DNA from 2 places in the Streptomyces sp. NPDC015130 genome. Region 1 is predicted to be linked to the other one. Evidence: riboswitches for the same ligand, from Rfam matches in the RefSeq annotation. Region 1 holds a riboswitch; the other holds the start of a gene.
The links. Region 1 has a riboswitch for glycine ahead of gcvP (aminomethyl-transferring glycine dehydrogenase). Riboswitches for the same ligand answer to the same signal wherever they lie in the genome.
Positions count from the first base shown of each region.

Region 1 (4,788 bases):
TCGTCGAGCCGAGCGTGCGGCCCGCGTACGGATCGGGGACGCAGCGGCTCTACAGCTTCCGCGACGTCGTCGTGCTGAAGATCGTCAAGCGTTTCCTCGACACCGGGGTGGCCCTGCAGAACATCCGGGCGGCGGTGCAGCACCTGCGCGCCCGGGGCTTCCGCGACCTGGAGCGTATGACGCTCATGAGCGACGGCGCCACGGTCTACGAGTGCTCCTCGCCCGACGAGGTCGTCGACCTCCTCCAGGGCGGCCAGGGGGTCTTCGGGATCGCCGTCGGTGTCGTCTGGCGTGACGTCGAGGCGGCGCTCTCGCAGCTGCACGGGGAGCGGGTCGACACGGGCGAGACGCTCGTCGGCCACAATCCGGGGGACGAGCTGGCCAGGCGCCGGCGGGACCGGGCTGTCTGAGGCCGCTCACTCCCGGGGGAGCGGTACAGGCGTGAGGTCGTACCGGCTGCACCGGTCTGTGGCTCGGGTGAAGGTCTGTCGCGGGGGCTGAGGGTGCTCGGGATTCCGTTGTTCGTCGAGTCGTCGGCGGCCCGTTGTCAGTGGCATGGGGCAGCATCGGAAGTGTGAGAGCCGCGCCGACGATCCTGCATCTCGACATGGATGCGTTCTTCGCCGCCGCCGAGCAGGCGGCGAAGCCCAGCCTGCGCGGAAAACCCGTGGTCGTCGGCGGCCTCGGGCCGCGCGGGGTCGTCGCCACCGCCTCGTACGAGGCGCGCCGCTTCGGGGTCCACTCGGCCATGCCGATGGGCCAGGCGCGGCGGCTCGCGCCCAACGCCGCGTATCTCGTGCCGCGCTTCGCCTTCTACCGGTCGATCAGCGAGCAGGTCATGGAGCTGCTCGGCCGCCTCTCGCCGCTCGTGGAGCCGCTCAGCCTCGACGAGGCCTTCGTCGACCTGGAGGCCGGGGGCCTCGCCGACGACAGCGCGGGCGCGCGGGCCGTCGGGCAGCGGCTGCGGGCCGACATCCTGGCGACCACCGGGCTCACGGGATCGGTGGGGCTCGCCGGTTCCAAGATGATCGCGAAGATCGCCTCCGAGGAGGCCAAGCCGGACGGGCTCGTCCTCATCGAGCCGGGCACGGAGCGGGAGCTCCTCGGGCCGCGGTCCGTGCGGATCCTGCCCGGGGTCGGGCCGGCGACCGGGGAGCACCTGCGGCGTGCCGGGATGACCACCGTCTCCGACCTGGCCGAGGCCGGCGAGGACGAGCTCGTACGGCTCCTTGGACGGGCGCACGGGGCCTCGCTGTACCGGATGGCCCAGGGGTACGACGATCGGGCCGTGGTGGCCGAGCGGGACGCCAAGTCGGTGTCGGTCGAGGACACCTTCGACGTCGACCTGCACGACCGGGTGCGGATCCGGACCGAGGTGGAGCGGCTCGCCGACCGGTGCGTGGCGCGGCTGCGGGCCTCGGGGCACTCGGGGCGGACCATCGTCCTCAAGGTGCGGCGGTACGACTTCTCGACGCTGACCCGGTCCGAGACGCTGCGGGGGCCCACGGACGACCCGGTCGTCGTGCGGGAGGCCGCCGGGCGGCTCCTGGAGGCGGTCGACACGACCGGGGGCGTCCGGCTGCTCGGGGTCGGCGTCAGCGGGCTCGCGGACTACACGCAGGAGGACCTCTTCGCCCAGGCGGAGGAGGAGCGGGCGGCGATGGCCGGGGTGGCGGCGGCGGAGCCCGTGGCGGGCGCCGACGGCGCCGGTTCCGGGGTCCCGGACGCGCCCGAGGCCGGTGGGGGCGTCGCCGCCGAGCGGCGGTGGGCGCCGGGGCACGACGTACGGCACGCGGTGCACGGGGCGGGGTGGGTGCAGGGGAGCGGGGTCGGGCGGGTCACGGTGCGGTTCGAGGACCCGTGGTCGGCGCCCGGGCGCGTACGGACGTTCTCCGTGGACGATCCGGAGCTGGAGCCTTCGGAGCCGCTGCCCTTGGTGCGGGGGGAGTGCCGGGCGGGGGCGTGAGGGCGGGGGCGGGGCGCCGGTGCGGGTGCCTGTGCGGTGTGCCGGAGCGGGTGGTGGAGGTGCGCCCGGCCTTGCGGCCGGGCCGGGGATCCCACCCGCACCACCCGTGCAGGAAGGCGGGCAGAGGTGCCGGTCTTCCTGTGGGGGTTTCGCGCCATTGGCGGCTGCGGGCGCGATGGGGCCTGTGGGTGCGACGGCCCGCCTGTACGGGTGCGTGGGCAGAGGTGCGGAACCTGCCCGCGGGGGTTTCGGGCCGTTGCCGGGGGTGGGCGTATGCGGCTTGTCGGGCCGGTCTTCCGGCGGAGGATCGGCTCTGTGGGGGTTCAGGGGCCCTCTTGGCCTGCCAGGCGGCCGAAGTCGGTGTCCTGGGGGGTTTGGGGGGCCGGGGGGAGCGTGAGGCTGTAGTGGCGGTAGAGCTGGAGTTCCTGCTCGGGGGAGAGGTGGCGGCCCACGCCGAAGTCCGGGGCGTCCTTGATCAGCGCGCGTTCGAAGGGGATGTGAAGGCCGTCTTCGAGCAGGTCGCTCGGTTCCAGGGGGACGAAGGCGTCCCGGCTGAACAGACCCGTGCGGACCGCCGCCCACTCCGGGACGCCGGTCGCGTCGTCCAGGTACACCTCGTCCACGGTTCCGATCTTGTTTCCGTTCCGGTCGAACGCCTTGCGGCCGATCAGGCTGCGCGGATCGATGTCGGTCTGCACGGTCCCTCCAACTGGTCGCAACTGCTCTGCACCTCTACCAAAGTGCACAAGTGGGATGTCGGCCACTTGAGCGACACCAGCCGCAACCGCGCTGGTAGGCTGGCTGTGGCTGTCGACCCTGTGCGGGAGAGTCCCCCGGAGAAACCTTTCGGAGGGCGCCGAAGGAGCAAATCCTCCCCGGAATCTCTCAGGCCCCTGTACCGCGCGGACGAGGTCACTCTGGAAAGCAGAGCGGTGTCCGACGGCATGCGCTCTCACCGACGGTGAAAGCCGGTGTGCCGCGAGGCGTGCCGGTGAAACTCTCAGGTTGAGATGACAGAGGGGGAGGCCGTCCGGGTACCCGCGCCGTGGTGCCCCTCGCAGGTCGTGACGACCAGGAGGCCTCCGTACATGACCGCCAACCGCATTCCGCTCTCCGAGCTCGAGCAGGGCATCCCGTTCGAGCAGCGGCACATCGGGCCCGACGCCGAGGCGCGGGCCAAGATGCTCGCCCAGGTCGGTTACGGCTCGCTCGACGAGCTCACGGCCGCCGCGGTGCCGGACGTGATCAAGAACGCCGAGGCGCTGGGCCTGCCGGCCGCGCGCACCGAGGCCGAGGTGCTGGCCGAGCTCCGCACCCTCGCGGACCGCAACCAGGTCCTCGCCCCGATGATCGGCCTCGGCTACTACGGCACGTTCACCCCGCCGGTGATCCTCCGCAACGTCATGGAGAACCCGGCCTGGTACACCGCCTACACCCCGTACCAGCCGGAGATCTCCCAGGGCCGTCTGGAGGCCCTGCTGAACTTCCAGACCATGGTCGCCGACCTGACCGGTCTGCCGACCTCCGGTGCCTCCCTGCTCGACGAGGGCACCGCCGCCGCCGAGGCCATGGCCCTCGCCCGGCGCGTCGGCAAGGTCAAGAACGGTGTCTTCCTCATCGACGCCGACGCCCTGCCGCAGACGATCGCCGTCATCGAGACGCGTGCCGAGCCGACCGGTGTCGAGGTCGTCGTCGCCGACCTGAGCGACGGCATTCCGGCCGAGGTCGCCGAGCGCGGCGTCTTCGGTGTGCTCCTCCAGTACCCGGGCGCCTCCGGTGCCGTCCGCGACATCAAGCCGCTGATCGACGCCGCCCACGAGCTCGGCGCCATCGTCACCGTCGCCGCCGACCTGCTCGCGCTCACGCTGCTCACCTCGCCCGGTGAGCTCGGGGCCGACATCGCCGTCGGTACGACGCAGCGCTTCGGTGTCCCCATGGGCTTCGGCGGTCCGCACGCCGGCTACATGGCCGTCCAGGACAAGCACGCCCGCTCCCTGCCCGGCCGCCTCGTGGGTGTCTCCGTCGACGCCGACGGCAACCGCGCGTACCGCCTGGCGCTCCAGACCCGCGAGCAGCACATCCGCCGCGAGAAGGCCACCAGCAACATCTGCACCGCCCAGGTGCTGCTCGCCGTGATGGCCGGCATGTACGCCGTCTACCACGGCCCGGAGGGCCTGAAGGGCATCGCGCTCCGCACCCACCGCTACGCCACGATCCTCGCCGCGGGCCTCACCGCCGGCGGTGTCGACGTCGTGCACGGCTCGTACTTCGACACCCTGACCGTCCGGGTGCCCGGCAAGGCCGACGAGGTCGTCGCCGCCGCCCGCGAGGCCGGCGTGAACCTCTACCGCGTCGACGCCGACCTCGTCTCGATCTCCTGTGACGAGACCACCGGCCGCGAGCAGCTCGCCGCCGTCTGGGCCGCCTTCGGTGTCGAGGGCGACATCGCGGCCCTCGACGCCGCCGCCGAGGACACGCTGCCCAGCGGACTGCTGCGCTCCGACGCCTACCTGACCCACCCGGTCTTCCACGCGCACCGCTCCGAGACGTCGATGCTGCGCTACCTGCGCAAGCTCGCCGACCGCGACTACGCGCTCGACCGCGGCATGATCCCGCTCGGCTCCTGCACGATGAAGCTGAACGCGACGACCGAGATGGAGCCGGTGACCTGGCCCGAGTTCGGCCAGATCCACCCCTTCGCCCCGGTCGACCAGGCGCAGGGCTACGTCACGCTCATCACCGAGCTGGAGGAGCGCCTCGCCGAGGTCACCGGCTACGACAAGGTGTCGATCCAGCCCAACGCCGGTTCGCAGGGCGAGCTG
Region 1 covers NZ_JBIBVC010000010.1:294,077-298,864, reverse strand. The annotation lists gene ACF08F_RS22880 (MerR family transcriptional regulator) at 1-410, shown strand, start outside; gene ACF08F_RS22875 (DNA polymerase IV) at 575-1,966, shown strand; gene ACF08F_RS22870 (PRC-barrel domain-containing protein) at 2,290-2,664, opposite strand; glycine riboswitch at 2,778-2,877, shown strand; gene gcvP (aminomethyl-transferring glycine dehydrogenase) at 3,055-4,788, shown strand, end outside.

Region 2 (4,788 bases), on a different contig from region 1:
CACGGACTTCGTCGACTCCAGCTCGCCACAGGTCTCGCCCGCGGTGACGGTCGAGCCGACCTCGGGGAGCTGGGCGTAGACGACGTCACCGAGCGCGTTGGCCGCGAACTCCGTGATGCCGACCGTCGCGACGCCGTCCTCGGCGGCCGACAGCCACTCGTGCTCCTTGGTGTAGCGCAGCTGCTGGGGGTTGCTCATGACCTGATTCTCCTGGATCGGGGGAGTACTGATGAACGTGGGTCTCGCGGGGTGAGACCCGGGATGAGACGACTGCGTCACTTCTGGCGCTTGTAGAACGGCAGCGCCACGACCTCGTAGGGCTCGTGGGTGCCGCGGATGTCCACACCTACACCCTCGGTGCCCGGAGCGGCGTGCGCCGCGTCCACGTAGGCGATCGCGATCGGCTTGCCGAGCGTCGGGGACGGGGCGCCCGAGGTCACCTCGCCGATCACCACGCCGTCCTTGACGACCGAGAAACCGGCGCGCGGGACCCGGCGGCCCTCGGCGACCAGGCCGACGAGCCTGCGCGGCGGGGCGGTCTCGGCGCGCTCGGCGGCCTTCTCCAGCGCCTCGCGGCCGACGAAGCGGCCGTCGTTGGTCGTCTTCTCGAACTTCACGACCCGGCCGAGACCGGCGTCGAAGGGGGTGAGGGCGGTCGTCAGCTCGTGGCCGTACAGCGGCATGCCCGCCTCCAGGCGGAGCGTGTCGCGGCAGGACAGGCCGCAGGGGATCAGACCGACCGGGGCGCCCGCCTCGGTCAGCGCCTTCCAGACGCCCTCGGCGTGCTCGGGCTTCAGGAAGAGCTCGAAGCCGTCCTCGCCGGTGTAGCCGGTACGGGCGATCAGCGCGGGCACGCCCGCGACCGTGCCCGGCAGGCCGGCGTAGTACTTCAGGCCGTCCAGGTCGGCGTCGGTGAGCGACTTCAGGATGCCGGGGGACTCCGGGCCCTGGACCGCGATCAGCGCGTACGCGTCGCGGTCGTCGCGGACCTCGGCCTCGAAGCCGGCCGCGCGCTCGGTCAGCGCGTCGAGGACGACCTGCGCGTTGGAGGCGTTGGCGACGACCATGTACTCCGTCTCGCCGAGGCGGTAGACGATCAGGTCGTCGAGGATGCCGCCGTCCTCCTGGCAGATCATCGTGTAGCGGGCGCGGCCCACGCCCACCGTGGAGATGTTGCCGACCAGGGCGAAGTCGAGGAGCTCGACGGCCTGCGGACCGGTGACGGTGATCTCACCCATGTGGGAGAGGTCGAAGAGGCCCGCCTTGGTCCGGACGGCGACGTGCTCGTCCCGCTCACTGGCGTAGCGCAGCGGCATGTCCCAGCCCGCGAAGTCGGTCATGGTCGCGCCCAGCGAACGATGCAGCGCATCGAGGGCGGTCAGACGGGGGGCAGTGCTCATGGGGTGGCTCCCGGATCCCAAGGGCGGTTCGGTGACGAAACACATGACGGGCGAGGACGTCCTCCCCATCTGTCATGGAACCTGAGAGGTTCACCGAAGGCATCTCGTCGTCGAGAGCTCGGCTTGCACCTTGGGTGGGGACACGGCAGGGTGTCCCGCTTTTCAGATCTGCCTCATCCACGCGGTACGGGGCCTGAGAGATTCAAGGGAGGGTCTTGCTCCTTCGGCGTCCGGACGCCTCGGGCGGTCCGGAACTCTCCCGCGCGGATTCGAGCGGCCGGTATGCGATTGTGTGGCGACTGTGCGCGCCTGGCGCGCACATCATTGCACGCGGGCTCCGCGTGGCACATCACTTGTATCTCATTACCGCTTCTTTACACTTTGTGGGCAAGGGTCTCCTGAGGCCCGGCAGGGGGAGCAACGATGAGGATCCAGCACACCGGCGCGTACGCGACGGGTACCGGCATACCGCCCCAGCGCGCCCGGGCCCGCACCAGGGCGCGCGCCGGGACCGGCCGCCGCGGCCGGATCCTGCGGGACCTGCGCGAGCGCGGCGGCCGCGGCCCCCGCGCCCTCACCTTCGCGGCGGGCGACCTGGTCGTCGTCTCCGGGCTGCCCGGCAGCGGCAAGTCCACGCTCATGAAGCGCGCCGCCGACGGCCGGGGGATCGACTCCCAGGACACCCGCGAGCGCTGGGAGGCCCGCATGCCGCGCCTCCTGCCGTACGCGGTCTACCGCCCCCTGGTCCGGATCGCGCACTACGCCGGACTGCGCCGCGCCCTGCGCTCCGGCGCGAGCGTGATCGTGCACGACTGCGGCACCCAGTCCTGGGTGCGCGGCTGGCTCGCCCGCGAGGCGAGACGCCGCGGCAGCGCCCTGCACCTGGTCCTGCTCGACGTCACGCCGGACACCGCGCGCGACGGCCAGCGCGCCCGGGGCCGCGGAGTCTCCGCGTACGCCTTCGCCCGGCACCGGCGGGCCGTCGGCCGGATGCTGAAGGCCGCCGAGTCCGGCAGCCTGCCGCACGGCTGCGCCTCGGCGACCCTGCTCGACCGGGACTCCGCGGGCGCCCTCCGGAAGATCGGCTTCCGCGACGCGGCCTGAGGCCGGGTCGGGGTGCCGTCCTCGATCCGGCCCGAGGCCCGGTCGGGGTGCCGTCCGCGAGGCGGCCCGAGGCCCGGTCCGCATGCCGCCCTCGATCCGGCCCTGACGTCGTCCTGGATCCGGCCCGAGGCCCGGTCCTGACGCCGTCCGCGAGGCTGCGGGGGCCTGCTCCGCGCGCCGTCCGCGGCGCGCTCCGGCGGGGCGCCGTGGACGGTCTCTGAGGGCTGTCCCACACTCGTACCCGCTGCTTTTGGCCACGACGGCGTCAAGGCGGCGTTAGGGTGCTGCGGGGCGGCGCGGGAGGGCGCGCCCCCGCGAGACAGGGGAAGAGGGACCGTGGACGTGACGTGGCCGGGCAATGAGCTCGAAGAGGTGCTGGCCGCCTCGCTCGGCAACCCCGCCGCAGGGGGCCGGCTGGTCGAGGTGCTGGGCCGCAGCGAGATCTGGGTGCCCCTGCCCAACGGCGGCGGCCCCGAGAGCCCCGACCTGGACCTCGCCACCATGGAGATCGACGGCGCGGCCTTCGTCCCCGTCTTCAGCTCCGAACAGCAGTTCCTCGCCTGTGTCGGCACCCACATGTCCTACACCGTCGCCCCCGCCCGCGACTTCGCCCGCGGCCTGCCCCCGCAGCTCGGCATCGCCGTGAACCCCGGCGGCACCGTCGGCGTCCCGCTGCCCCCGCCCGCCGTCGCGGAGCTCTGCCGCGTCGGCCGCACCCCCCTCGACGGCCCCGCCAGCGGCGGGCGCGTCCGGCTCTTCGAGCCCGACTGGCAGGACGACCCCGTCGACTTCCTCGCCGCCGCCTCCGCCGAGTTCGAGGCCACCGGAGTCGTCGCCACCGCCCGCCGCGCCCTCGCGAGCGTCGAGGGCACCGAACCCGCCCTCTTCATCGGCGTCCAGCTCGTCGCCTGGGACGGCGTCGACCGGAACGCGCCCCTGGACGCCCTCGGCCGCGCCCTGGGCCGCGTCGAGGCCGCCTGGCCGGTGAACCTCATCCTGCTCGACATGGCGCGGGACCCGGTCGGCGACTGGATGCTGGAGCGGGTTCGCCCCTTCTACCAGCGCGCCGCCGGGTGAGCGGCACCCTGTCTAAGCTGAACTGAACTGGACCGAGAGCTCAGCCGAACCGAATCAGCGGCTGGCCGGACGTGGTGAACGGAAGAGGGGCGGGACCCAGGGTGAGCGCGTCGAGCACCGCTGCGACCGGAGGGGTCGAGCACATGCTGCGCCAGGTGGCACCCGGACGCTACGACGCGTACGAGAGGCTGCTGCACGCCCTGGCCGACGGCGAGGTCTGGATGCTGCTCTGGCAGGGCTCTCCCGGCTCGCCCGACGCCCAGTACGGGAACATGGAGGTCGACGGCTTCGGCTACGCGCCCTGCGTCACCTCCGCCCAGGAGCTCGCCGCCTCCGGCTGGAACCGCGCCCACGAGCTCGTCACCGGCCGCGAGATGGCCCGCGCCCTCTACCCCGACCGCTGGGGCATCTGGCTCAATCCGCACGCTCCCGGCGGCGGCGTCGGCATCCCCTGGGCCGATCTGCGCCGTATCGCCACCGGCCTCGACCGGATGCCCGCCGGGCCGCTGCGGGTCAGCGAACCCGCTCTGGAGATCCCGCAGTTCTACGCCCTGCTCACCCAGAACGCGCACCGCACCCCGGCCGTCCGGTCGCTGCGCCGCGGCTGGGTGCAGCCCGCGCTCGGCTCCCCGTACCTCGCCGTCGGGCTCGACCTGTACGACACCTCCGCGGCGGCCGTCGACTCGGTCCGCGCGATGATGCGCCAGTCGATCTCCGCCGTCCCCGACGGACTCCCCGTCTCGACGGTCGCGCTCTCCGACGCGTACGACCCGGTGGCGCTCTGGCTGACCGCCCACGCGCGTCCCTTCTACGACCGCGAGGCGCACGCCGGACGCGGATCCGCCGCCGTTCCGGGATACGGATACCCGCCGCCGGCTCCGTCCGGATACTGAGACGCCACTCGTCTCACCTCGCACCCCAACGGCCTCCGGAGTTCTCTCCGGAGGCCGTTGTTCGCCCCAATAGCGCACCTCGAAGGCCTAGTTGGGTGACATGTCCGATTGCGGCGAAGAGGACCCGAGATGGTCCGCTCAGGTGATCACGACGTCCGGATAACGGAAGTCGCAGCACCGCATCACGTTTGAGCAAACATTCCCCGTCAGGGCTGGCGGGTGATCGCAAACGCATTGAAGACTCCCCGGAACACCGGGCGTTCGGCTCCTTTCGAGCCGGTGCCCAGCAGGTTGTTCCACCGAGCCGCTACCCG
Region 2 covers NZ_JBIBVC010000013.1:176,031-180,818, forward strand. The annotation lists gene gcvH (glycine cleavage system protein GcvH) at 1-198, opposite strand, end outside; gene gcvT (glycine cleavage system aminomethyltransferase GcvT) at 276-1,400, opposite strand; glycine riboswitch at 1,573-1,672, opposite strand; gene ACF08F_RS26050 (AAA family ATPase) at 1,824-2,504, shown strand; gene ACF08F_RS26055 (enhanced serine sensitivity protein SseB) at 2,841-3,581, shown strand; gene ACF08F_RS26060 (enhanced serine sensitivity protein SseB C-terminal domain-containing protein) at 3,683-4,474, shown strand.
Region 2: it holds a riboswitch for glycine, as region 1 does, so the genes downstream of both, gcvT (glycine cleavage system aminomethyltransferase GcvT) here and gcvP (aminomethyl-transferring glycine dehydrogenase) in region 1, are expected to answer to the same signal.